Regions from separate parts of the Paraburkholderia sp. BGA-UO-ETr-F21 genome, predicted to be linked through region 1. Evidence: riboswitches for the same ligand, from Rfam matches in the RefSeq annotation. Region 1 holds a riboswitch; the other holds the start of a gene.
The links. Region 1 has a riboswitch for manganese ahead of AC57B1_RS11675 (sodium:calcium antiporter). Riboswitches for the same ligand answer to the same signal wherever they lie in the genome.
Positions count from the first base shown of each region.

Region 2: it holds a riboswitch for manganese, as region 1 does, so the genes downstream of both, AC57B1_RS34600 (TMEM165/GDT1 family protein) here and AC57B1_RS11675 (sodium:calcium antiporter) in region 1, are expected to answer to the same signal.

Region 1 is NZ_JCAQOY010000016.1:152,075-163,036, forward strand. It holds gene AC57B1_RS11650 (oxidoreductase) at 1-179, opposite strand, end outside; gene AC57B1_RS11655 (UvrD-helicase domain-containing protein) at 500-2,590, shown strand; gene AC57B1_RS11660 (c-type cytochrome) at 2,759-3,658, opposite strand; tRNA gene AC57B1_RS11665 (tRNA-Arg) at 3,934-4,009, shown strand; gene AC57B1_RS11670 (outer membrane protein) at 4,393-4,914, shown strand; yybP-ykoY riboswitch at 5,076-5,251, shown strand; gene AC57B1_RS11675 (sodium:calcium antiporter) at 5,348-6,358, shown strand; gene AC57B1_RS11680 (HAD family hydrolase) at 6,440-7,507, opposite strand; gene AC57B1_RS11685 (DUF1214 domain-containing protein) at 8,094-8,789, shown strand; gene AC57B1_RS11690 (SphA family protein) at 8,776-9,750, shown strand; gene AC57B1_RS11695 (class I SAM-dependent methyltransferase) at 9,983-10,720, opposite strand; gene AC57B1_RS11700 (phytanoyl-CoA dioxygenase family protein) at 10,725-10,962, opposite strand, start outside.
Region 2 is NZ_JCAQOY010000040.1:481,362-492,323, forward strand. It holds gene pepN (aminopeptidase N) at 1-1,587, opposite strand, end outside; gene AC57B1_RS34595 (DUF4136 domain-containing protein) at 1,815-2,513, shown strand; gene AC57B1_RS34600 (TMEM165/GDT1 family protein) at 2,718-3,290, opposite strand; yybP-ykoY riboswitch at 3,302-3,518, opposite strand; gene AC57B1_RS34605 (beta-ketoacyl synthase chain length factor) at 4,119-4,901, shown strand; gene AC57B1_RS34610 (lysophospholipid acyltransferase family protein) at 4,885-5,679, shown strand; gene AC57B1_RS34615 (phosphopantetheine-binding protein) at 5,654-5,953, shown strand; gene AC57B1_RS34620 (acyl carrier protein) at 5,957-6,208, shown strand; gene AC57B1_RS34625 (COG4648 family protein) at 6,208-6,870, shown strand; gene AC57B1_RS34630 (ApeI family dehydratase) at 6,867-8,792, shown strand; gene AC57B1_RS34635 (glycosyltransferase family 2 protein) at 8,792-10,516, shown strand; gene AC57B1_RS34640 (HAL/PAL/TAL family ammonia-lyase) at 10,503-10,962, shown strand, end outside.

The DNA of each region.
Region 1 (10,962 bases):
AGCAGCGCGTCGAGGTCGGCCACCACCTTCGTGTGCGGATAATCGGCGAGCGCGCGCTCCGGCTGGCTCGTGGCGATGGCCGCGACGCTCGCGCGGCCGCAGTGCGCGATTACCGGCGCGTGAAAGGTCGCGCCGGCGAAACCGTAACCCATCAATCCAATCTTCAGCGATGCGGACATGCGTGTCTTCCTGCAAAAACGGCGCGCCGCTTTGCCACCGTGGCGGCGGCGCGCAACACCGCAATTGTGGCATGTCCTGAAGGTGGACCGTCAGCGTCGTCATGATGCCGTCGGCCGTCATGGGGCGCGGGCATTGGTTGCGTGCATCCGTGTTAACATCGCTCCTCTCGCGCGTTTGCGAAGCGGGCCAGAACATCCTCCGCACCGTGCGGGGCGCCTGTTCCGGCACGGCGCCGCGCAGCATGCCCCCGGGCCTTCGGCCGGCGTTTCGCCACCGCGCCCTCAACCGCCGCTTTAACCGCATCACCCATCCACAGACGATGTCCGCAGGCCTGAACCCCGCTCAAAATGAAGCGGTCCGTTATCTCGACGGTCCGTGTCTCGTGCTCGCCGGCGCAGGCAGCGGCAAGACGCGCGTGATCACGCAGAAAATCGCGCATCTGATCGAGGCCAAAGGCTTCGAGCCGCGCCACATCGCCGCCGTCACATTCACGAACAAGGCCGCGCTGGAAATGCGCGAGCGCGTGGGCAAGCTGCTCGAAGGCAAGACGCTCACCACGCCCGGCAAGGAAGGCCGCAAAGTGCCCGTCAATCAGTTGACGGTCTGCACCTTCCACTCGCTCGGCGTGCAGATTCTGCGGCAGGAAGCGGAACACGTCGGCCTGAAGCCGCAGTTCTCGATCATGGATTCGGACGACTGCTTCGGCATGATCCAGGAACAGGTCGGCTCGACGGACAAGGGTTTTATCCGCAAGATCCAGTCGATCATCTCGCTGTGGAAGAACGGCATGATCATGCCAGAGCAGGCGATCGCCATTGCCGCGAACGAGGACGAGCATCAGGCCGCGATTGTCTATCGCAACTACGTGGCGACGCTGCATGCCTATCAGGCGGTGGATTTCGACGATCTGATCCGCCTGCCCGCCGAACTGTTCGAGAAGAACGAACAGGTGCGCGACCGTTGGCAGAACAAGCTGCGCTATCTGCTGATCGACGAATATCAGGACACCAACGCCTGCCAGTACGAACTGGTGAAACTGCTGGCTGGCAAGCGTGCGGCGTTCACGGCGGTCGGCGACGACGATCAGGCTATCTACGGCTGGCGCGGCGCTACGCTCGAAAACCTCGGGCAGCTCAGCAAGGATTTTCCGAAGCTGCATCTGATCAAGCTGGAGCAGAACTATCGCTCGACGGTGCGCATTCTGACGGCCGCGAACAACGTGATCGCGAACAATCCAAAGCTGTTCGAAAAGAAGCTGTGGTCCGAACACGGCATGGGCGACACGATCACCGTCACGCCGTGCAACGACGAAGAACACGAGGCCGAGTCCGTGGTGTTTCGCCTGTCGGCGCACAAGTTCGAGCGCCGCGCGAATTTTCGCGACTACGCGATCCTGTATCGCGGCAATTTCCAGGCGCGCATCTTCGAACAGGTGTTGCGGCGTGAGCGGATTCCGTATGTGCTGTCCGGCGGCCAATCGTTCTTCGACAAGGCCGAGATCAAGGACATCTGCGCCTATCTGCGTCTGATCGCCAACGCGAACGACGACCCCGCGTTCATCCGCGCGATCACCACGCCGCGCCGCGGCGTCGGCAATACCACGCTCGAGGCGCTCGGCTCGTTCGCAGGACAGGCCAAGGTGTCGCTGTTCGAAGCGGTGTACATGGGCGGCATCGAGGCGCGTCTGTCGCCGCGGCAGATCGAACCGATGCGCGTGTTCTGCGACTTCATGCAGCGCCTCACCGACCGCGCCGAGAAAGACGCCGCCGGTACGCTGCTCGACGAACTGATGGACGCCATCCACTACGAAGCCTATCTGTACGACGCGTTCGACGAACGTCAGGCGCAGTCCAAGTGGCAGAACGTGCTGGAGTTCATGGAGTGGCTGAAGCGCAAAGGCACCAAGGCTGAGCCGACGGGCGCCGCGGCAGACGAGGCCACCGGTTACGACACCGCCGACGGTCTCGGCGACACCGGCAAGAATCTGCTCGGTCTGATCCAGACCGTCGCGCTCATGTCGATGCTCGAAGGCCGCGAGGAAGATCCCGACGCGGTGCGGCTCTCAACGGTGCATGCGTCGAAGGGCCTGGAGTATCCGCACGTGTTTCTGGTCGGTGTCGAAGAAGGCATCATGCCGCATCGCGGCGGTCCCGACGACGAGCCGATCGACGACGCGCGCATCGAAGAAGAGCGCCGGCTGATGTACGTCGCGATCACGCGTGCGCAGCGCAGTTTGCATCTGAACTGGTGCAAGAAGCGCAAGCGCGCGCGAGAAACGGTGGTGTGCGAGCCGTCGCGCTTCATTCCCGAAATGCTGCTCGACGACGCTCCTCCGCCGACGCCCGAAGAAGCGCCGATGTCGCCGAAAGACCGGCTTGCCAGTTTGAAGGCGCTGTTGCAGAAGCCTTGAGCGAGTGTCGCGAATACCGAGGCAAAAGACGCGCGTCCAGCGCGCGTGAGTGAGTGTCGAAATCGGGCACCTGGGTAGCGCGCTTCAGCGATGGCCGATAAAAAAATCCCTGCACCGCGTCACCGCGGGCAGGGATTTTTTACGACCTGGCAGACGCCGTAGTTCGTCTTACTTCACCGCGCTGACCATGTAGTCGACGGCGGCCTTCACGTCCGCGTCCGAGGCATTCGAGCCGCCTTTCGCGGGCATCGCGCCCTTGCCGTGCAGCGCGTAGTTATAGACCGTGTCCATGGGTTCTTTCAGACGTGGCGCCCAGGCGTCCTTGTCGCCGTACTTCGGTGCGTTCAGTACGCCTGCCGCGTGACAGGCCTGACAGACTTGCTGATACAGCGCCTTGCCGGCTTGCGAGGCATCCGCGCTTTGCGTGCCGCCGGCCGCCGGTGCGGCCGCTTGCGGCACGCTGGCCATCGCGGCCATGGCCGCGGCGGCTTGGGCCGCGCCTGCGTCAGAAGCGCCGGCCGGAGCCGCGGCTGCTGCTGCACCGGATGCCGCCGCGGCGCCCGCCGCCGGTTGGGCCGGTTCAGGGAAGCTCGCGCCGGAATTGTTCGCCATATAGGTGACTGCGCGGGCGATTTCGAAGTCGCTGTAGTCGTCCGGGCTGGTGCCGCCGCGCGGCGGCATTGCACCTTTGCCGGCGAGTGCCGTGTGCAGCAGCGTGTCGAAGCCCTGCGCGATGCGCGGCGCCCAGTCGGCGGTATTGGTGAATTTCGGCGCGCCCGCCGCACCCGATGCGTGACAAGCGGAGCAAACGGCTTTGTAGACTTCTTCGCCGGTCTTGTAGACGCGCGGCGCATTGGCGTCGCGAATGTCGACCTGGGCGAATGGCTTGATGCGGGCGGTGACCTCGGCTTCGGAGAGAGAGTCGGTGCCGGCGCCGGTGCGCGTCGAGTTATCGACGTAGACGGCCAGCAGAACGATGATGACGATCGGTACCGCAAAACTGGCAATGATCGCAGCGACGAGCTGCCCGGGGGTTTTGATCGGGGCTCCGTGTGGTGCTTCGCTCATGCTTGTCTCGTCTCCGTGGGTATGTGAGCGGTACAGCGTGACGGCAACTTCTTGTTCTCAAATCAGCCACGGACGATTATAGACGCAAGATTTCGACGGCGGCGAGGGGCGCGGCGAGCTGTTCAGCAGGCGTTTACCCGCATCGCGAGGGTCGGCCGGAAGGCGCCGGGTGCCGCCATTCAGGCCGTCCGGTGGACGGTATGGCTGAAACCGGGTATCCTTTCGGTCTCGCTTTGGCGTCGCATCCATTCTGGTTGCCGCGCTTTCGTGTTGAAGCGCCCGTAGCTCAATGGATAGAGTACTGCCCTCCGAAGGCAGGGGTTGCTGGTTCGATCCCAGCCGGGCGCACCATAAAGAGTCGATCTCGATCAAGGGCTTGCGCCATGTGCGCCAAGCCCTTTTGTTTTTCCATCGTCTTGCGATGTCCTCTGGGCGCCGCAATCTCGCACATAAGCCGCACATACGCTCACTGCCTGCCGCCCACGATCCGTCCGCGTCGACAGAATTATCCCGAGATTTCTGTAGCTTTCTGTTCATCAATTCAGATTCAGACATATAAACGTCTGCCTTCTGAAATTTCCAATTGCCCCAGCCTATCCGTTTAATTAGCATGCGTTGACCATCCAAATCGTATAACGCGTGGATGTTCCATAAGCGGTAATTCAACAATCGCTTCCCTAATTAATAAAGGCATTGCGAAGCCATCCGCGCGCCATTGTTTTATTTTGCAGGTCATGTACAAAATAGCCCGGTTGATTTTAATCGCATCGATCACGATGCTATCCAACCTCGTGCACGCGCAATCGGTTGCGCCTGTCACGGGGGCAAGCCAATTTGCCGGTCCCTATCTGGGCTTCAAGGTGGGTGTGAATATGTCCGATGCTTCCGGCGTCATCAACAAGCCATCGCACACTACGGTCTTTCCGGGTTTCACGGCTGGATATAACTTCAACGTCGAACGGTTCATAGTGGGCGCCGAGGCTTTTACTGATTTACATCACGGCTCGACAACCTATAAAGACGCCGGAATCGATGCGAAATTCGGCATGCCGTTCAATCAGATTTTGCCTTATGTCCGCATTGGGTTCACTGGGGACGATCCGGACACGCGCTTCCATTGGGGCTTGGGTGTCGAATATAAATTTGCCAAACACGTAAGCGCGGTAGGTGAATGGACAACCGACACCGGCAATTGCAACGGCACCAAAAGAACGAATAACAGTTTCACAATCGGACTGCAGTATCACTTCAATTGACCCGTTCGGCTCGCGGCCGGGCGGCAAATTCATCGAACATCGCATTTCCTGCGCTCTCGCCGCAAAGCCGCACCGAACCGGGCAAAGCTCCGAGGTGCCGCGCCACCCCGGCTGCCTCTCGCTGCAACAAGGTTGTTGAAAGCGTCCCCTGCCGTTAGAATCCCCCGGTCACTGGGGAGTAGCCTTCCTTCATCCATTGAAGGAGAGCGCGTCAACATACTTGGCCTTTCGGTCATGGCGCGTTCGACCGGGTCGGTTTGGCGAGACCATTGACGTACTGCCTCGTTCTGGTCGGACGGGTGGCGGTGCGTCATTGGTTTGTCATCTACGTCCGACCGCGGAGTTGTCCCGTGATACCTCGTTTTGCCCTGCCAGTCTTCCCGCTTGGCCGTCCGCCGCGCCGCTGCCTCTCCATGCTTGAAGGGAAACGCGCATGACCAGTCTCCTGCTCGAACTCGCAGTCATGCTGGTCGTCATTCTGCTGGCGGCCGAACTCTTCACTAACGCGCTCGAGCACCTGGGCGAACGTCTCAAGATTTCCGAAGGCGTGACAGGTTCGCTGTTCGCCGCCGTCGGCACCGCTCTGCCCGAGACTCTCGTGCCGTTGCTGGCGATCGCCGGCGGCACGACTGATAGTGCGGTCAATCAGGAGATCGGCGTCGGCGCAATTCTCGGCGCGCCGCTAATGCTTTCCACCCTCTCCACCTTTCTGATGACGCTCGCGATCCTCGGCTCGCGCGGCGCTAGCGGCTGGGTCGCGCCGGAGCGCTCGGGCTTCACGCGCGACCTCAACTATTTCCTATGCGCGTTCGTGCTGGCCGCCGCGGCGATGTACGTGCCGCACGAACGGATGCTCGTGCGCGCGCTCTTCAGCGTGGCGCTGGTCGGCGTGTATGTCACCTATGTGGTGATGACCTTCCGCGCGTCGAATGATCTGGTCGATGCCGGTCACGGCACCGAAGCGCCGGGCAAGATGCTGATCTCGCGCCTCGGCGTGCCGACCAACATGGCCACGATCGTGGTGCAGCTGGCGCTGGCCGTCGCGTTGCTGGTGTGGGGCGCGGAGGGCTTCATCCACGGGGTGCGCGGCGTCTCGCAGGCGCTCGGCGTGTCGCCGCTGCTCCTCTCGCTGCTGATCATTCCGATCGCCACCGAACTGCCGGAGAAGGTCAACAGCATTCTGTGGATTCGCCGCGGCAAAGACACGCTGGCGTTCGGCAATATCACCGGTGCAATGGTGTTCCAGGGCACCTTGCTGCCCGCGATCGGCATTCTGCTGACACCATGGACGCCGCGCATCGAAGTGGTGACCGGCATCGTGATCACGCTCGCCGCGGCGGCATGGCTGCGCATCAATGTGCGCGAGCGCGGCGTGCCGGTATGGGCGTTGCTGGTTTGCGGCGTGCTGTACGTCACGTATCTGGCCATTACGCTGACGCGCTAGCCGCGCGGCTCAATGCGTCAACGAGCGGCAGGTGAAGCAATCGGGAAAGGCCGCGCACCGGCGGCTTTTCTCGCTTCAGGCTCAATGGGCCGGCGCGCTCGCTGCTGCTGATGTCGTTGCGCTGGCGGGCTTGAACACGGTGTTCCAGTCGTCTTTCATGTCGACGACGAGCCAGCCCTTTGCGCCGGCCTCGTCGAGACCCTTGTCGAGCTTGCCACTCTTCGACGTGCGGTCATACTGGTATTCGCGTTCCGCATCCGTGTGATGCACGAGCGCGGCAAGGCGCGGGCCGTCACCTGCCGAAGTCCATTCGAGCATCGGCGCGTCGCCATCCGCGTTACCGAACGCGATCACCGGACGTCGGCCGATCACGCGATCGATGGCAAGCGGTTTGGCCGCGCCGTCGACCAGCGTGTCGACTTGCGCGAGGCGCGTCAGCGAAATTGCGCCGTTGGTCTGGCTGTACCGGTATTTGACGGTGCTGCCGATCACCTGCTCCGGCGGAATGCCATACATGCGCTGAGCCACCTCGCGGACGAACTCGACATCGCCGCCCGTCACCAGATAAGTTTTGAAGCCGTTCGCGCGCAGATAGGCAAGCAATTCGAGCATGGGCTGATACGCGAGATCGGCATAAGGACGGTTGAAGCGCGGGTCGCTCGATGAATCGAACCATTCGTGCACGAGCGCGGCGAACTGCTCGCTCGTCATGCCTGCGTGCGCCGTGGCCAGTAGCCGCATCGAGCCGGCGTCGCCGCTTGCCGCCACATTCTTGAGATTGCCTTTGAGGATCGAGCGGAACGGTTCCTGGCGCTTCCACTCCGGATGCCGTCCGGCCACCGTCTTCACACGTTGTAGCGCGAACACCAGTTGCACGGAGGCCGGCTGCTCGGGCCACAGTGTGCCGTCGTTATCGAACACGGCAATACGGTCGGCGCGCGGGATGAAGTCCTTGGACTCCGGTGTCGTCACGAGCGTGACGAAATCGACGATCGAGCGCTTGGCCCTGGTGTCGTTCCATGATGCCAACGTCGCGGCCGTCGCTGCGCCGGCCTGCGATTCGCCGCTATCCTGGCGCGGCGTGACGGAGCAAGCGGAGAGAAGTACGACGGTGAAGGCAATGCAGTACCGGTGCAGCGAGCGAATCATGAAAGCCTCATCGAAAACGGTGGGTCGAATCTGGAGCGAGCGCCAGTCTAATGGGCTAAGGCGCTTATTGCAGCCCTTGCGAGATTTTTTCGGCGGGACAGCGGAGCCCGCTCCTCCCGTACGAATATCCATTGAATAAATCAGCAAGCCGGACGACTCCCCGCTTCGCCTAGCCCTTCGGCTGCGTTACAAATTTATCTCTGAAATTGCCGGAAACGTTGCTAGTATTGCCAACGATGCCAGCGTGGTGATTCGTCCACTTTCCGCATGCTTCGTTTGATGCGGCGTTTCTCGTTTTCAAGGAGCGCTCATGCAAGCCCTGTATTCCGTCGCACTGCCATTCCCAATTGTTCGAGTGACATAGCATGCTTTATCCGCGTGGATTGGCATCTGCTTGCCGATTTCTCGGCCGCATGAACACGCGCGAAATAATGAATTCGATTTAAATCGGACACGCGAAAGCCACCACGCCTCTGAAACGGTTTCGCGTAGGCAAAGGCAGGCGCTCGGCGATAAGAGCGCCCATAGACGAGGCCCGATAATGGGTTATAGGTGCGTGTTTGGGGAGGATACGGTATGCGCGTTCGTGTCCGTGTTCTCGCCGGTCGGCATGCGGGCCGATTCGAGCGAACGTAAGAAGACGAACCTTGACGGTCTAAGCGATGTCTTGCCGGGGAATCGCCGTACGATCAGGAGCGGCGCTGTCTTTGACATCGACCAGCGTATCCAAACGCTGATAGAGAAGTCGAACAGCTTTGTCAACAGCGTGAGAAAGACAAACTGTTTTTATTCGGACACCGACGCATCGGGCCCATTTCGCGACGGCGGCGGGCGCTACACTGCGAGCTTCCATGGAGATCGGCCGCCGTCTGAGAAAGGCACCCGGTCGCTGACGTTATACAACTGGCATTACTTTTCTTCACTCAACGCACATAACCGCTACGCGCCCCGGCAAGCCGATCAAAAACTCGAATTTCAACGCAAACGGCCTGCTCTCGCTCCACGTGCGAGACGCGAGGCCCGCGAAGACAGTTTCGCCAATGCGTCGCCGGTGCCGGCTGTTGCGAAGTTCTCCCTGTACTTGCGCGCCTACGGGTCGCGGCAAGCCATGCTCGATGAAAACTGGACGCCGCCGTCAATCGCGTGCGAAGGCCGACACAAGGCCGACACAAGGTCGCACCCGCGCGCGTGCGGCTTGGCGACGCAGACGGTGCGGATGCGGTTCGGCTGGAGTGAGAATGCCGAACTTCTATTTGATGAGGACGATCATGAGTCAACCTAACCGTTTCTTCGCGACGAGGCAGCTCGTCACCCGGCTGTGCAAAGGCGCGCTTCTCACCACCGCCGGTGTGAGTCTTTGCCAAACGGCGTGGGCGACTGAAGGCGGTATAGGCCGGCCCATTACCGGCATGCAGGTGACGCCGTACGGCGGTGTCGTGCCGCCCACCAACGACTGGATCGTGTCCGCCGCCACGATATATTACGAAGGGTCGCTAGGCGCGAGCAAATCGATTCCGATCGCCGGGCAGGTCACGGCCGGCGTCAACGCGACGGCCGAGTACACCATCCTCGCTGCGGTCAAGACGTGGGGTATCACCGTGGGCGGCTGGAACTTCGCGTCCTCGTTCGGCGTGCCGGTCCAGTACACCGACATCTCGTCGTTCCATGGCCGCTTGCCGAACGACCACGGCACGCAATTCGCCGATTTCTTCTTCACGCCGGTCATCGCCGGTTATCACTTAACGAAGACAGACCATGTCGCGCTGAGCGTGCAGATCTATGCGCCGACTGGCGCATACAACCCCAACCGGCTGGCCAATGCCGGGCAGAACACGTGGACCTTCACGCCGACGATCGCCTATACGAAGCTGCTTCCGAAAGAGAATATCGAATTGTCGTTGAACTATGGTCTCGAGTTCTACACACCCAATAACGACACCCACTATCACAACGCGCCGGTCAGCGTGCTCGATCTACTTGCGCTCAAGCGCTTCAGCAATGGCTGGGGCGTCGGCGTGGTGGGCGGCTACATTCAGCAGATCGGCAATGACAGCGGCGGTATCGCAGACCTCGTCGGCGGCAGTCAGGGTCATTCCGTCGGCCTCGGGCCGATGGTCACGTGGTCGGGCAAGATCCAGAAAACCCCTGTGTCGGCGGCCCTGCGTTGGGTCAATGAGTTCAACACGAGCAACCGGCCGAAGGGCAATGCGGTGCAACTGTCGGTCAATGCGACTTTTCAGTAGCGCGCGCGGTGAGTCGAGCGTGAGACGTGAGTTGCCGGAAGCGTTGCGCCCGTCGCTTGCTTGAATGGCAAGGAAAGACTGTGTGGTCGCTTGGGGGCCGCGATGCGTCCGCTTCCGCCGTAACATCTATCGGCAAGAGCGCGGCTATGACGGCAGGCGGCCGCGCGGCAGCGCACCGCCGAAGGTCGGGCCGCCGGCTCAGGCAGACGCAAACTGGACTCGAGCGTCTCGATCAGCGCTCCATCTTGCGCTGGCATATCGCGTACACGCTCGAGCACAAATCTGGATAGACGCGGCCCAACTCGAAACAGCCGTCCAGATACTCTCGAGAGATAATGCCGGCCTGCAATGCCGCATCGATCTGGAAGTTGGCGAGACCCTTGAAAAACACGCCGCCTTCAGTAACCGGGCGCAGGTTCGCCGCACGCAGATCGGCCCGCAGCGTATCGATCGAATAGGTTACCCGGTGTCCATGTGCGGCTTCCGCCGGCGTCACGGCGGCGTGATGGTCGATCCGCCCCATGTTGACCGCGATCTGCCGGGAGCCGGCGCGCGCGTTCGGCGCGGCCACGAACAGCCGGCCACCCTCGGATAACCAGCCACCAATCCGCCTCAGCACTTCAACCGGATGATCGAGGTGTTCGAGCGTATGGATGAGGAAAATATTGTCATAGCGTCGCGACGGTTCGAAAGTTTCGAACGTCGAGTGATGGAAGCTGGCGGCGCCTTGGGTCTTATCCGACGCAACGGCGATACAGTCCGCCGATGCTTCGACCACTTCCACTGAATCGAAGCGCTTCGTCAGAAGGCGCGTGAAGTTGCCTTCGAAGCATCCCAGTTCAAGCGCGTTATCGCCGGCGAGGAACGGCTCGAAGGTCCGAAGCATGTACTCATGCATCAGGTAGTCGAAGTCGTAAGCGTAGCGATGTTCCGGATGATCTTTCGCTTCCGCGTTGTAGTCTCTGCTCATGTCGTCAATCCTGTCCGCGTTGATAGAACCGCTGCTCCACCGGCACGTAAAACTCATCGAGCGACTCCGGCACCCGGGCGTTGAAGCCGAGCACCTGGCGCATCCATGCATTGCAGCGGTCGAGGTTGCGGTAGCCGAACAGCCGCGCGTAATCGAGCTGTGGCTTGAAGAATGGGCTGGTGAAAGTCAGTGTCAGCGCACGCCGCGGCGCGTCGGTGGTATTGCGTCCGGTGGCATGCCAC
Region 2 (10,962 bases), on a different contig from region 1:
GAGCACGCGCGTGGTCGCGTGGCCGGCCTGCGCTTCGCCTTCCAGTTGCAGCGGCAGGTCGCGGCCGTCCTTGCCGATCAAACCGATCGCGAACGGAATCAGCAGCGGACCCTTTTGCGTTTCGCGCGCGGCCGGTGCACCTTCGCCGTAGCCTTGCGTGAGCGTCACGCTGTAACGTTTCTGCGCGGCGTCGTACTGCGTGCGCACGGACACGCGCGGTGTGCCGGCCTGGCTATACCAGCGCTCGAATTGCGCGAGATCGCGGCCGTTCGCGTCGGCGAGTGCGTGACGGAAATCGTCGCAGGTCACGGCCTGGCCATCATGGCGCTTGAAGTACAGATCCATGCCCTTGCGGAAGCCGTCGCGGCCGAACAGGGTTTGATACATCCGCACGACTTCCGAGCCTTTCTCGTAGACCGTCATCGTGTAGAAGTTGTTGATCTCGACGTAGCTTTCCGGGCGCACCGGGTGCGCCATCGGGCCCGCGTCTTCGGCGAACTGCATCTGGCGCAGCACGCGCACGTCCTCGATGCGCTTGGTGGCGCGTGCGGCTTCGTCCGTTGCGCCGCCCGCCATGTCGGCCGAGAACTCCTGGTCGCGGAATACCGTGAGGCCTTCTTTCAGGCTCAACTGGAACCAGTCACGGCACGTCACGCGGTTGCCGGTCCAGTTGTGGAAATACTCGTGGCCGACCACGGCCTCGATGTTCGCGAAGTCGGTGTCGGTTGCCGTTTCGGGATTCGCCAGCACGTACTTCGTGTTGAAGATGTTGAGCCCCTTGTTCTCCATCGCGCCCATGTTGAAGTCGCTCACCGCGACGATCATGAAGCGGTCCAGATCGAGTTCGAGCCCGAAGCGTTCCTCGTCCCAGTGGATCGAATGGATCAGCGAATCCATGGCGTGACGGGTCTTATCCAGGTCATGCGGCTCGACCCACACCTGCAGCAGCTTTTCCTTGCCCGAGCCGCTCTTCACGCGTTCTTCAAGCGCGACGAGCTTGCCGGCGACCAGCGCGAACAGGTAACTCGGCTTTCTGAACGGATCTTCCCAGCGCGCGAAGTGGCGGCCGTCCGGCAAATCGCCTTCTTCGAGCAGGTTGCCGTTCGACAGCAACACCGGATAATCGGCCTTGCTGGCGCGCAGCGTGACCGTGAAGGTCGCCATGACGTCCGGGCGGTCGAGGAAGTAAGTGATGCGGCGGAAGCCCTCGGCCTCGCACTGCGTGAAGAAGTTGCCGCCCGACACGTAGAGGCCCGACAGCGTGGTGTTCTCAGCCGGATTGCAAATGCTGGTGAGCGTGAGTTCGAATTGGTCCGGCACATTGTCGAGCAGCAGGCCGTGTTCGTGCGCGTGCGCATTGGTGAACGGCTGGCCGTCGATCGCGGCGCTGACGAACTCCAGCTGTTCGCCCATCAGTTCCAGATGCGCGGCGCGCGACGCCTCCGGATTGCGACGCACGCGCATCGTGTTCCGGACAACCGTGCGTTCGGGAAACAGATCGAACTCCAGTGCGACGGTGTCGATCAGGAAGGCGGGCGGCGCGTAGTCGGCGCGGCGAATCACATTGGGCGTTGCGGTATCGGCCATGGCGTTCTGTAGTGTTGGAACTCGAGTCGGCAGGCGCGCTTCTGGCGTGCGAGCCGGGCATGTCGAGCCATTGTACAAAGCCTCGGCGAATTGTGCGGAGCGAACTTTTTACCGAATTTACCGGTCAGCGTATTATCGGGCGCCCGCGTGATGAAAAAGCCTGCGCGCCTACGGGGCCGGTCATGACGGACAATACAGAGACATTGAGAAGCTTCACGAGGTAGACCATGAAATTCGATCGATGGACCCGCCGCGTCGCGCTGCTGCTAGCCGCGCTGACGGTGCTGCTTTCCGGCTGCACGACCTACGTGACCACTCAGGTCACGGCCTTCTCCGACTGGAGCGGCAACGACGCCACCCGCACCTATGCATTCACGCGCGCCGCGGACCAGCAGAACAATCTCGAACTGAGCACCTACGAGCGCTTTGTCGCGAATGAACTCGCCACGCATGCTTTCCGCCAGGTCGATAGCGGCCAGGCGCGTTATCTGGTCGGCCTGTCGTACGGTATCCGTTCGGATATGGTGACGGTCGCGGAGCCGGTGTATTACAACCCTTGGCCCGCGCCGTATTGGGGGCGGCCATTCGATCCTTGGGGTCCATGGGGACCGTTTCCCACTACGTATGTGAACCAGAGCTATCCGATCTTCACGCATCTGCTGGGCATACGGATCACCGAGCGGGCAACCGGCAAAGAGGTGTACAACGTGACGGCGCGCAATTCGGGCGGGGAGTCGTCGCTCGTGCGGGCTATGCCGTATCTGGCGCGTAGCGCGCTGGCCGATTTTCCGCTCGGTAACGGCGTCGTCCACACAGTGAAGATTCCGCTCGACAAGAACGGCGGCGCATCGAACGAAATCGCCGCTACCGGCGCCGCGCCCGCGGCCGCGCCGGCTCCGGCGTCTGGCGCGAAAGTCATTCAGTAGTTCATGCCGAGTGGCGGCGCGCGGCGGCGCGAAGGCTGGCAGTGAACAAAACGAACGGCCCGGCAGGTCATCCTGCCGGGCCGTTCGTTTGGCTGACGCCAAGCCAAGCCAAGCCAATTGCGAAGCGCGAAGCGCCCGCCAAGCGCCTGGAACTGCCAGCCGGCCGCATCACGAACACCGACCAGGCGCCGACTGAACGCCGACCTAAACGCCCACGCCGAACAGCGCCATCGTCCCGAGAATCACGAACATCACCGCCGCGATACCGTGCACGAGTTTGGTCGGCAGCCGATGCGCGAAACGGTCGCCGAGCAGAATCGCGGGCACGTTGGCGATCATCATGCCGAGCGTGGTGCCCGCCACCACGCCGAAGAAGTCGTGAAAACGCGCGGCGAGGGCCACCGTGGCGATCTGCGTCTTGTCGCCCATTTCCGCGAGAAAGAACGTCACCACGGTCGCGCCGAACACGCCGAAGTGCGTGCGGTTGGTATTGGCCTCTTCGTCGTCGAGCTTGTCCGGAACGAGAATCCACAGCCCCATGCCGATGAACGATACGGCCAGTGCCCAGCGCATGATGGTCGGCGTGAGCAGCGAGCCGAGCCAGGCGCCGAGTGCGCCCGCGCAGGCATGATTGACGAGCGTGGCGACGAGCACGCCGAGAATGATCGGCAGCGGCTTGCGATAGCGTGCCGCGAGGACGAGCGAGAGCAATTGCGTCTTGTCGCCGATCTCGGCGAGCGCGACTGCACCGGTCGAAATGAGAAAAGCGTGATCCACGTTATGTTGATTCCCCGGGCCGAGAGATGAACGAGCGACGACCCACGACACGCCGGGCCCTGTTGCGGCGGTGTGTGGATCATCGGTCTCGCCAGGCCAGAGGCTGCGGCTGCCATGGCCGTGCAGGCCAAGTCTGTTGACAGGCGCCCCCGCGAACCACACGTGCGACGCACCCGATGACAGCGGTGCGCACGTGCCGCGAGGCGGCTACTCCCCAATGAGGGACGGAGTATAACAGGCATGGCGCCAGCCGATAATCGACTCCGTCAGCCGCGTACGCCATTGGATCTCCCAAATTGCGGGCTTGAGATAGGCCAGGCGTCCTCGACCGGTTATAACGTCGGCGAGTTGCTCACGCGGAAGCCTTCCAATCTGAAACATTGTTTAAGAAAGTTAGTTGAAAGTAATGATGTAATTCCGCGAAATGCTTCTGCGCTCGTGTCGACCGCAACCCGTGTCGCGAGCGGCTTTGGCACCTGGCCGCGCAGCCGGAAATCGCGCCGCAGGCGCGCGCAAAGGGTTTTTGGCGGGGCGTCGCTCGATAGATACGGATACAGATGGATACGTCTTTTGTGGCTGATTTATCCCAGAATATTCAGTATGATTCGGCGACCCTAGGGCGCCTGAGGCCATCCTCCAGACAAATCGGCGAGGGTGCCTAAATAAACGGGGCCATGTGCCGTTAAATCGCTGAACCCTATATAAGATCAGACGATTGGATCGACCCCGGCTGGAGATTGCCGGTCCGCGCGGCGCGTACACGCTGTGACGGTGCCGTATTCCGTCAGGCGCTTCAGCCTCTCCTCGCTTCTACGCGCGAACACCGATATGCCCGATCTGCAATGGACCGTTCCGGTCGCTCGCTGGTCTAGCTGGCCTGCTGCCGCATCTGCCGCACCCGATATCGGCTTCATCGAGCCGATCGTGCGGCGCCGTCTGAGCACTCTGTCCAGAGTGGCGCTGAAGGTGGCGCACGACTGTGTCGCCCAGAACGCTGCGCGGGTCGTTTTCGCGTCGCGCCACGGCGAACTGCGTCGCACCACGGATATCCTGCGCGCCATTAGCGCGGGCGAGCCGGTGTCGCCTACCGCTTTCAGCCTGTCGGTGCTCAATGCCATGACCGGCGTGTTCGGTATTGCGCGTGGCGACCGGTCGGCGGCGAGTGCGATTTCGGCCGGCGCGGAAACGCTCGGTTACGCGCTGCTGGAAGCGCACGCACAGTACGCCACCCAGCCGGATTCGCCGATGCTGCTGGTCTATGCGGACGAACCGGCCGACCCGGCTTACGGCACGATCGAAGACGAAGTGCCGGGCGGCGCGATCGCGATCCTGCTCGATAGCGAAACGGTGACGGGCGAATTGGCGTGTGTCGTTTCCCGCGCTGATCTGCGGGAACCCCCGCCGGTGAGTCAAACCTCCGCGGCCGAGGGCCGAGTGGGCGAGCGGGAATCCGCGCCGGCGAGCGAACCTGTGGCAAGCGAGGCCAGCTCCCCGACCGTTTTCGCGACCCAGAGCCAGGCCGTGCAGCATTGTCTGGAAACCGGCCTGCCCGCCGCGTGGCAAGGCGCCGGCGCCACGTGGCATTGGAGTTGGCATGATCGCGCGGCTTGATTATTGCTGGCGATTCTGCGCGACCGGCATGGCCTTCGTGGTGTTCGGCGTATGCGGCGTGCTGTTCTCGGTGGTGGTGTTTCCGCTTGCGTGGGTGTGGCCGCACCGTGCATCGCGCCAGTTCGCGGTGACGAGCGTGATTCACTGGTTTTTCCGTGCGCTGGTCGCGGTGTTGCAGCGCATCGGGGTGATGGAACTCGAAGTGTCGGGCGTGCAGGCGTTGCGCGCGGAAAGGCCGGCGATCGTGGTCGCCAACCACCCGACTTATCTCGACGTGATGGTGCTCCTGTCGCTCACGCCGCATGCCTGCTGCGTGGTGAAAAACGCGCATTGGAGCAACCCGTGTTTCTGGGGCATCGTGCGTTCGGCGGAGTACGTCAGCAATGCCGATCCCGCGGAGCTCGTCGAGGCCGGCGCGAAGCAGCTGGCCGCTGGCTATACGATGATCATTTTTCCGGAAGGCACGCGTAGCCCCGGGCCGAACCGGTTGCATGCCTTTTCGCGCGGTTTCGCGCATATGGCGCTGAAAGTCGGCGCTCCCATCGTTCCGGTGCTGATGGATTGCGACCCGCCCGCATTCACCAAGCAGATGCGCTGGTACGACGTGCCGGCACGCGCGTTCAGAATGCGCGTGAACGTGCTCGAGCCGCTCGGCGTCGATCAGCTCGCGGCCCATGACACTCCACCGGCTCTCGCGGCGCGCAGCGTGACGAGCGCCGTCGAAGCACACATTACTCAGCACCTGTTCGATTATGGATTCTTTAAAACTGGAAATTAAACAGCTTCTGATCGAAGCGCTCGATCTGGAAGACCTGAGCCCGGCCGATATCGACGACGACGCACCGTTGTTCGATACCGACGGCATCGGTCTCGATTCGATCGACGCGCTCGAAATCGGCATCGTGCTGCGCAAACAATACCAACTGACCATCGCAGCGAACGACGAACGCACGCGCGAACACTTCCGCTCGATCAGCACGCTGGCCGCGCTGGTGGCGAGCCAGCGCGAAGCGACGCACGCTGTGAACGAAACAACCAGAAAGGGGGAGTAAATCGTGTCCGAGGCAGAGATTCTGGAGCGCATCCGCGCTATCTTCAAAGAGAACTTCGCGATCGAGCCCGAGCGTGTCACGCCCGAAGCGCATCTGTTCGAGGACCTCGATCTCGACAGCATCGACGCTGTCGACCTCGCGATCAAACTGCAGGAAATGACCGGACGCCGCATCAAGCCGGAAGAGTTCAAGTCGGTGCGCACCGTCGGCGACGTGATCGGCGCGGTCGAGTCCCTGCTGGCGGCACAAGGCTGATGTCCGTCGCGCGCTCGCGAACGCAAGCGGCGGCGCGGCGGGCCGACGATGCCTCGCCCGGCGCCGGGCGCCACTTCGGCAAAACCGTCGTGCAGGTGCTGTTGAAGCTCGCGTACCCCGCGCTGATCCTGTGCGCGTGGCGCTGGGACACGCCGCGCTACGTCGGCTGCATGCTGTTTGCGATTCTCTGGCTGCAGCGCTGGGCCGGTAGCGGCCCGGTCGCGACTTCGCTGCGGCGGCTCTCCACGATCGACTGGAGCGTGGTTGGTCTGCTGAGCTGCGCGTCGGCGGCGATCGTGCTGACCAATAGCGAACTGCTGTTGCGTCTGTATCCGTCGCTCGTCAATCTGGGCCTGTTGATCGCGTTTGGCGCGACACTCGTGCGCGGGCCGTCCATGATCGAAAAATTCGCGCGCCTCGGCAATCCGGATCTGCCGCCGGGCGCGGTGCGCCATACGCGGCGTGTGACGCAGGTGTGGTGTGCGTTCTTCGTGCTGAACGGCGTGTTTTCCGCTTATACCGCGTTGTATTGGAGCCGTGCCAACTGGTCGCTGTATAACGGCGCGATTGCGTATGGGTTGATCGGCGTGCTGCTGGTGGCCGAGGTGATCTGGCGTTACCTGGTCGTGCTGCCGCGTGCCGCGCGTTCGGAGGCGGCATGATCGCATTGCATGATCTGTTGTCGGTGGTTCATGAGAGCGCCGCGTTGCAGGAGCCCGTATGCCGCGATGGCGCCAAGGTGCTCGACCGCGCGGCGTTTCGCGCGCGCGTCGCCGTGTTGATCGCGCTCTTGCAAACGCAGGGCGCGCAACGCTACGCACTCTGTATCGACGATCCGTTCGATTTCGCCTGCGCGCTTTTCGCGCTGCTCGCGTGCGGCAAGGAGCCGGTGATTCCGGCCAACTCGACGCCAGGCTATCTCGCCGATCTCGCCGATGCGTATGACGTGGTGCTGACGGACGCGGATTTGCCGCTGTTCGAGCTTTCGGCCGGAGCCAACCTCGGTATCAACGCCGAAGCTGAAGTCGACGCCGACCTCGACACGTTGGCACACGTCAATGCAGCGGCGGCGGAGCAGGCCGGAGTCGCCACTGACACCGGCATTGGAAGCGACGAGGCCGCCTCAGCGCACGCCGGAGCCACCATTGGTATTGGAAGCGCCCAGGCAGCCTCAACGCAAGCCGGAGCCGCCACCGGCACTGCAAACGCCCAGGCAGCCTCGGCGCACACGTCTCGCGGCGCTCTCACGATCGACCCGCAAGCCCCGCTCACGCTCTACACCTCGGGCAGCAGCGGCCGCCCCAAGCCGATCCGCAAGACGCTCGCGCAGTTCAACGCCGAAGTGCACACGCTGGAACAGCAGTGGGGTGCGTTGATCGGCGACGCGACGATGCTCGCGAGCGTGCCGCATCACCACATTTACGGTTTGCTGTTTCGCGTGTTGTGGCCGCTTGCCGCCGGCCGCGCGTTCGACCGTGCGATCAGCATCGAGCCGTTGCATTTGCAAACGCAGATCGAGCAATGCGGCGCGGCGGTGATTGTCTCGACACCGGCGCAATTGTCTCGCTGGCCCGCCTTGCCTGGCTTCGCGGACTTGACGCCGGCGCCGCGCGCGGTCTTTTCATCGGGCGGCCCGCTGGCGTTTGAAGCCGCGCAGGAATATGCCGCGGCTTATGGCGCCGCGCCGCTCGAAGTCTACGGCAGCACGGAAACCGGTGGCATAGCGTGGCGGCGCCAGGATCAGACAGATGCCTGGCAACCGCTATCCGGCATCGAAGTGCGCCGCGACGAAGACGGTGCGCTGAACGTCCGCTCGCCGCATCTCGATCACGCCGGCTGGCATCGTACCGACGACAAGATCGCCTTCGACGCCGATGGCCGTTTCCGTCTGCAAGGCCGGCTCGACCGCGTGCTCAAGCTCGACGGCAAGCGCGTGTCGTTGCCGGAACTGGAAGCGCGCCTCGCGCTGCATCCGTATGTGGCGCAAGCGGCGATCGTGCCGCTCGCCGGCGCCTCGCGCGAGCGCGTCGGCGCCGTCGTGGCGCTCACGGACGCCGGTGGCGCGGCATTGCGCGACGAAGGCCGCGTGGCGCTCGCCAAGATCCTGCGCCGGCATCTCGCCGAATACTTCGACGTGGTGGTGCTGCCGCGCCACTGGCGTTTTCGGGTCACGCTGCCGTTCGACGCGCGCGGCAAACTGCCGGTGGCCGCCGTGGCGGCCGCCTTCGAGCCGCGTAGCGAAGGCGTCGAGGTGCTGGCCGAAGCGCGCAGCGGCGACACACTGCATTACGAGTTGCGCGTGCCGCCCACGCTCGCGCATTTCGCCGGCCACTTTCCCGGCCTGCCGATTCTGCCCGGCGTCGTTCAGGTCGACTGGGCCGTGCGCCTCGCCGCCGACCACTTGCCGGCCGTGCGGGCGGTGGCATCGATCGATCGTCTGAAGTTCATGGCGCCGGTTTCTCCAGGCGCGGTGCTCGCGCTCACGCTCGCTCACGACGCCGCCCGCCGGCGCCTGCAGTTTGCATACCGCGCGAAAGGTCGCGAATGCGCGTCCGGTGTAATCGTCTACGGGGCGCCGGCGTGATGACCTTCTCCCCATGCATCGTCATTCCGATCTACAACCATAAGGATGCGATCGGCGCGACCGTCGCTCATCTCGCGGTTCACGGCCTGCCGTTTTTTGTCGTCGACGACGGCAGCGACGAGGCCACCCAGCAAGTGCTCGCCGCGCTCGCGCAGCAATACGCAGGGCAGTTCACGCTGCTGCGGCTGCCGGTCAACGGCGGCAAGGGCGCGGCGGTGATGGCGGGGCTGCGCGCCGCGCGCGAGGCCGGCTACACGCACGCGCTGCAGATCGACGCCGACGGCCAGCACGACGCCACGGACGTGCCCCGTTTCATTGAAGCGGCGCGCGCCGAACCGGGCGCGGTGATTCTCGGCCGGCCAATCTATGACGAGAGCGTGCCGAAAGCGCGTCTCTACGGCCGTTATCTCACGCATGTGTGGGTGTGGATCGAAACGCTTTCGCTGACCATCCGCGATTCGATGTGCGGCTTTCGGCTCTATCCGCTAGCGCTGGCCTGCAATCTGATTGACAGCGTGCGGCTGCCCACGCGCATGGACTTCGACATCGAGATCCTCGTGCGTCTGTACTGGCGGCGCGCCGCGTTCCGTTCGATTCCGACGCGCGTCACCTACGCGAGCGACGGCGTCTCGCATTTCGACGTGCTGTGGGACAACGTGCGCATCAGCCGCAGCCATACGCGGCTCGTGTGCGGCATGCTGTGGCGTCTGCCGGTGCTGCTCGCGCACAAGGTGATGCCGCGTCGCGCGGCACTTGTGGATGGGCCGGCGAGCGAGAGCGAGCAGGACTGGTGGCGTATCGCCGAACGCGGCAGCCATCTGGGCATGTCGTTGCTCGCGCTCAGCTGCAAGCTCTTCGGCCGACGTTTCACCGCGCTCTGGCTGCACCCGATCGTCGCGTATTTTCTGCTGACGGGCCGCGCCGCGCGCGAGGCCTCCAGCAACTACTTCAGGCATCTCGGCAAGACTGCGCCGCAGGGCGACACGCCGCGTCCGGGCTGGTTGTCCGCGTACCGCCATATGCTGGCGTTCGCGCAGTCGGGCTTCGACAAGCTCGCCGCGTGGTCGGGCCGCGTCAACAATGCGGACGTCAAGTTCGAAGATCCTTCGGCGTTCGAAGCATTGGTGAAGAGCGGCAAGGGCGCGCTCGTGATCGGCGCGCATCTCGGCAATCTGGAGATGACCCGCGCGCTCGCCGCGCAGGGCGCCTATGCGAAGGTCACGGCGGTCGTCTATACGGAGCACGCGCGCCGCTTCAACAGCGTACTGGCCTCGGCCAATAGCGAGTTCGCGAAACATCTGCTCGAAGTCAGCGACTTCGGACCCGAGACCGCGATGATGATGCAGGAGCGCGTCGACGCCGGTGAATTGCTGGTGATCGTCGGCGACCGCGTGCCCGCGCACGAAGCGGGCCGCACGACGGAGGCGCAATTTCTCGGCTCGACCGCGCCGTTCGCGCAAGGGCCCTATGTGCTCGCGCATGCGTTGGGTTGCCCGGTCTATCTGTTCTTCTGTCTGAAAGAGCACGACGGTTACCGCCTGTATTTCGAACCGTTCGCCGAGCGTATCGAGTTGCCGCGCCGCGAACGCGCGCAGCATCTCGCCGCGTGGGCGCAGCGCTATGCCGTGCGGCTCGAACATTATTGCCGCAAGGCACCTTATCAATGGTTCAACTTCTTCGATTTCTGGGCCAGCCCCAAGCGAGGCGCAAATGGCCGAACATGATCTGATCGATGTGCCGAATGCGGGCGCCAACGTGAACAAGGCGGCGGTCGTCATAGGCGGTCGCAAGCTGACGATCGAAGAGGTCGTCGCGATCGCGCAGCATCGCGCGCCGGTTGCGTTGAGCGCCGATCCGGCGTGGCGCGCGCGCATCCAGCGCGGCGCGGATTTTCTGCGCCGGCATCTGGCCGCGGGCGCGACCGTGTACGGCGTGAACACCGGTTACGGCGACGCCTGCGTGGTCGACGTGCCGATGGAACTGGTCGAAGCGTTGCCGCTGCAACTCACGCGTTATCACGGCTGCGGGATGGGCCAGTATCTCGACGACGCGCAAACGCTCGCGGTGATCGCCGCGCGGCTCAACTCGCTTGCTTATGGTTTTTCCGGCGTGCGTCCGGTGTTGCTCGAACGTCTGGCCGATCTGGTCAATCATCGTGTGTTGCCGCGCA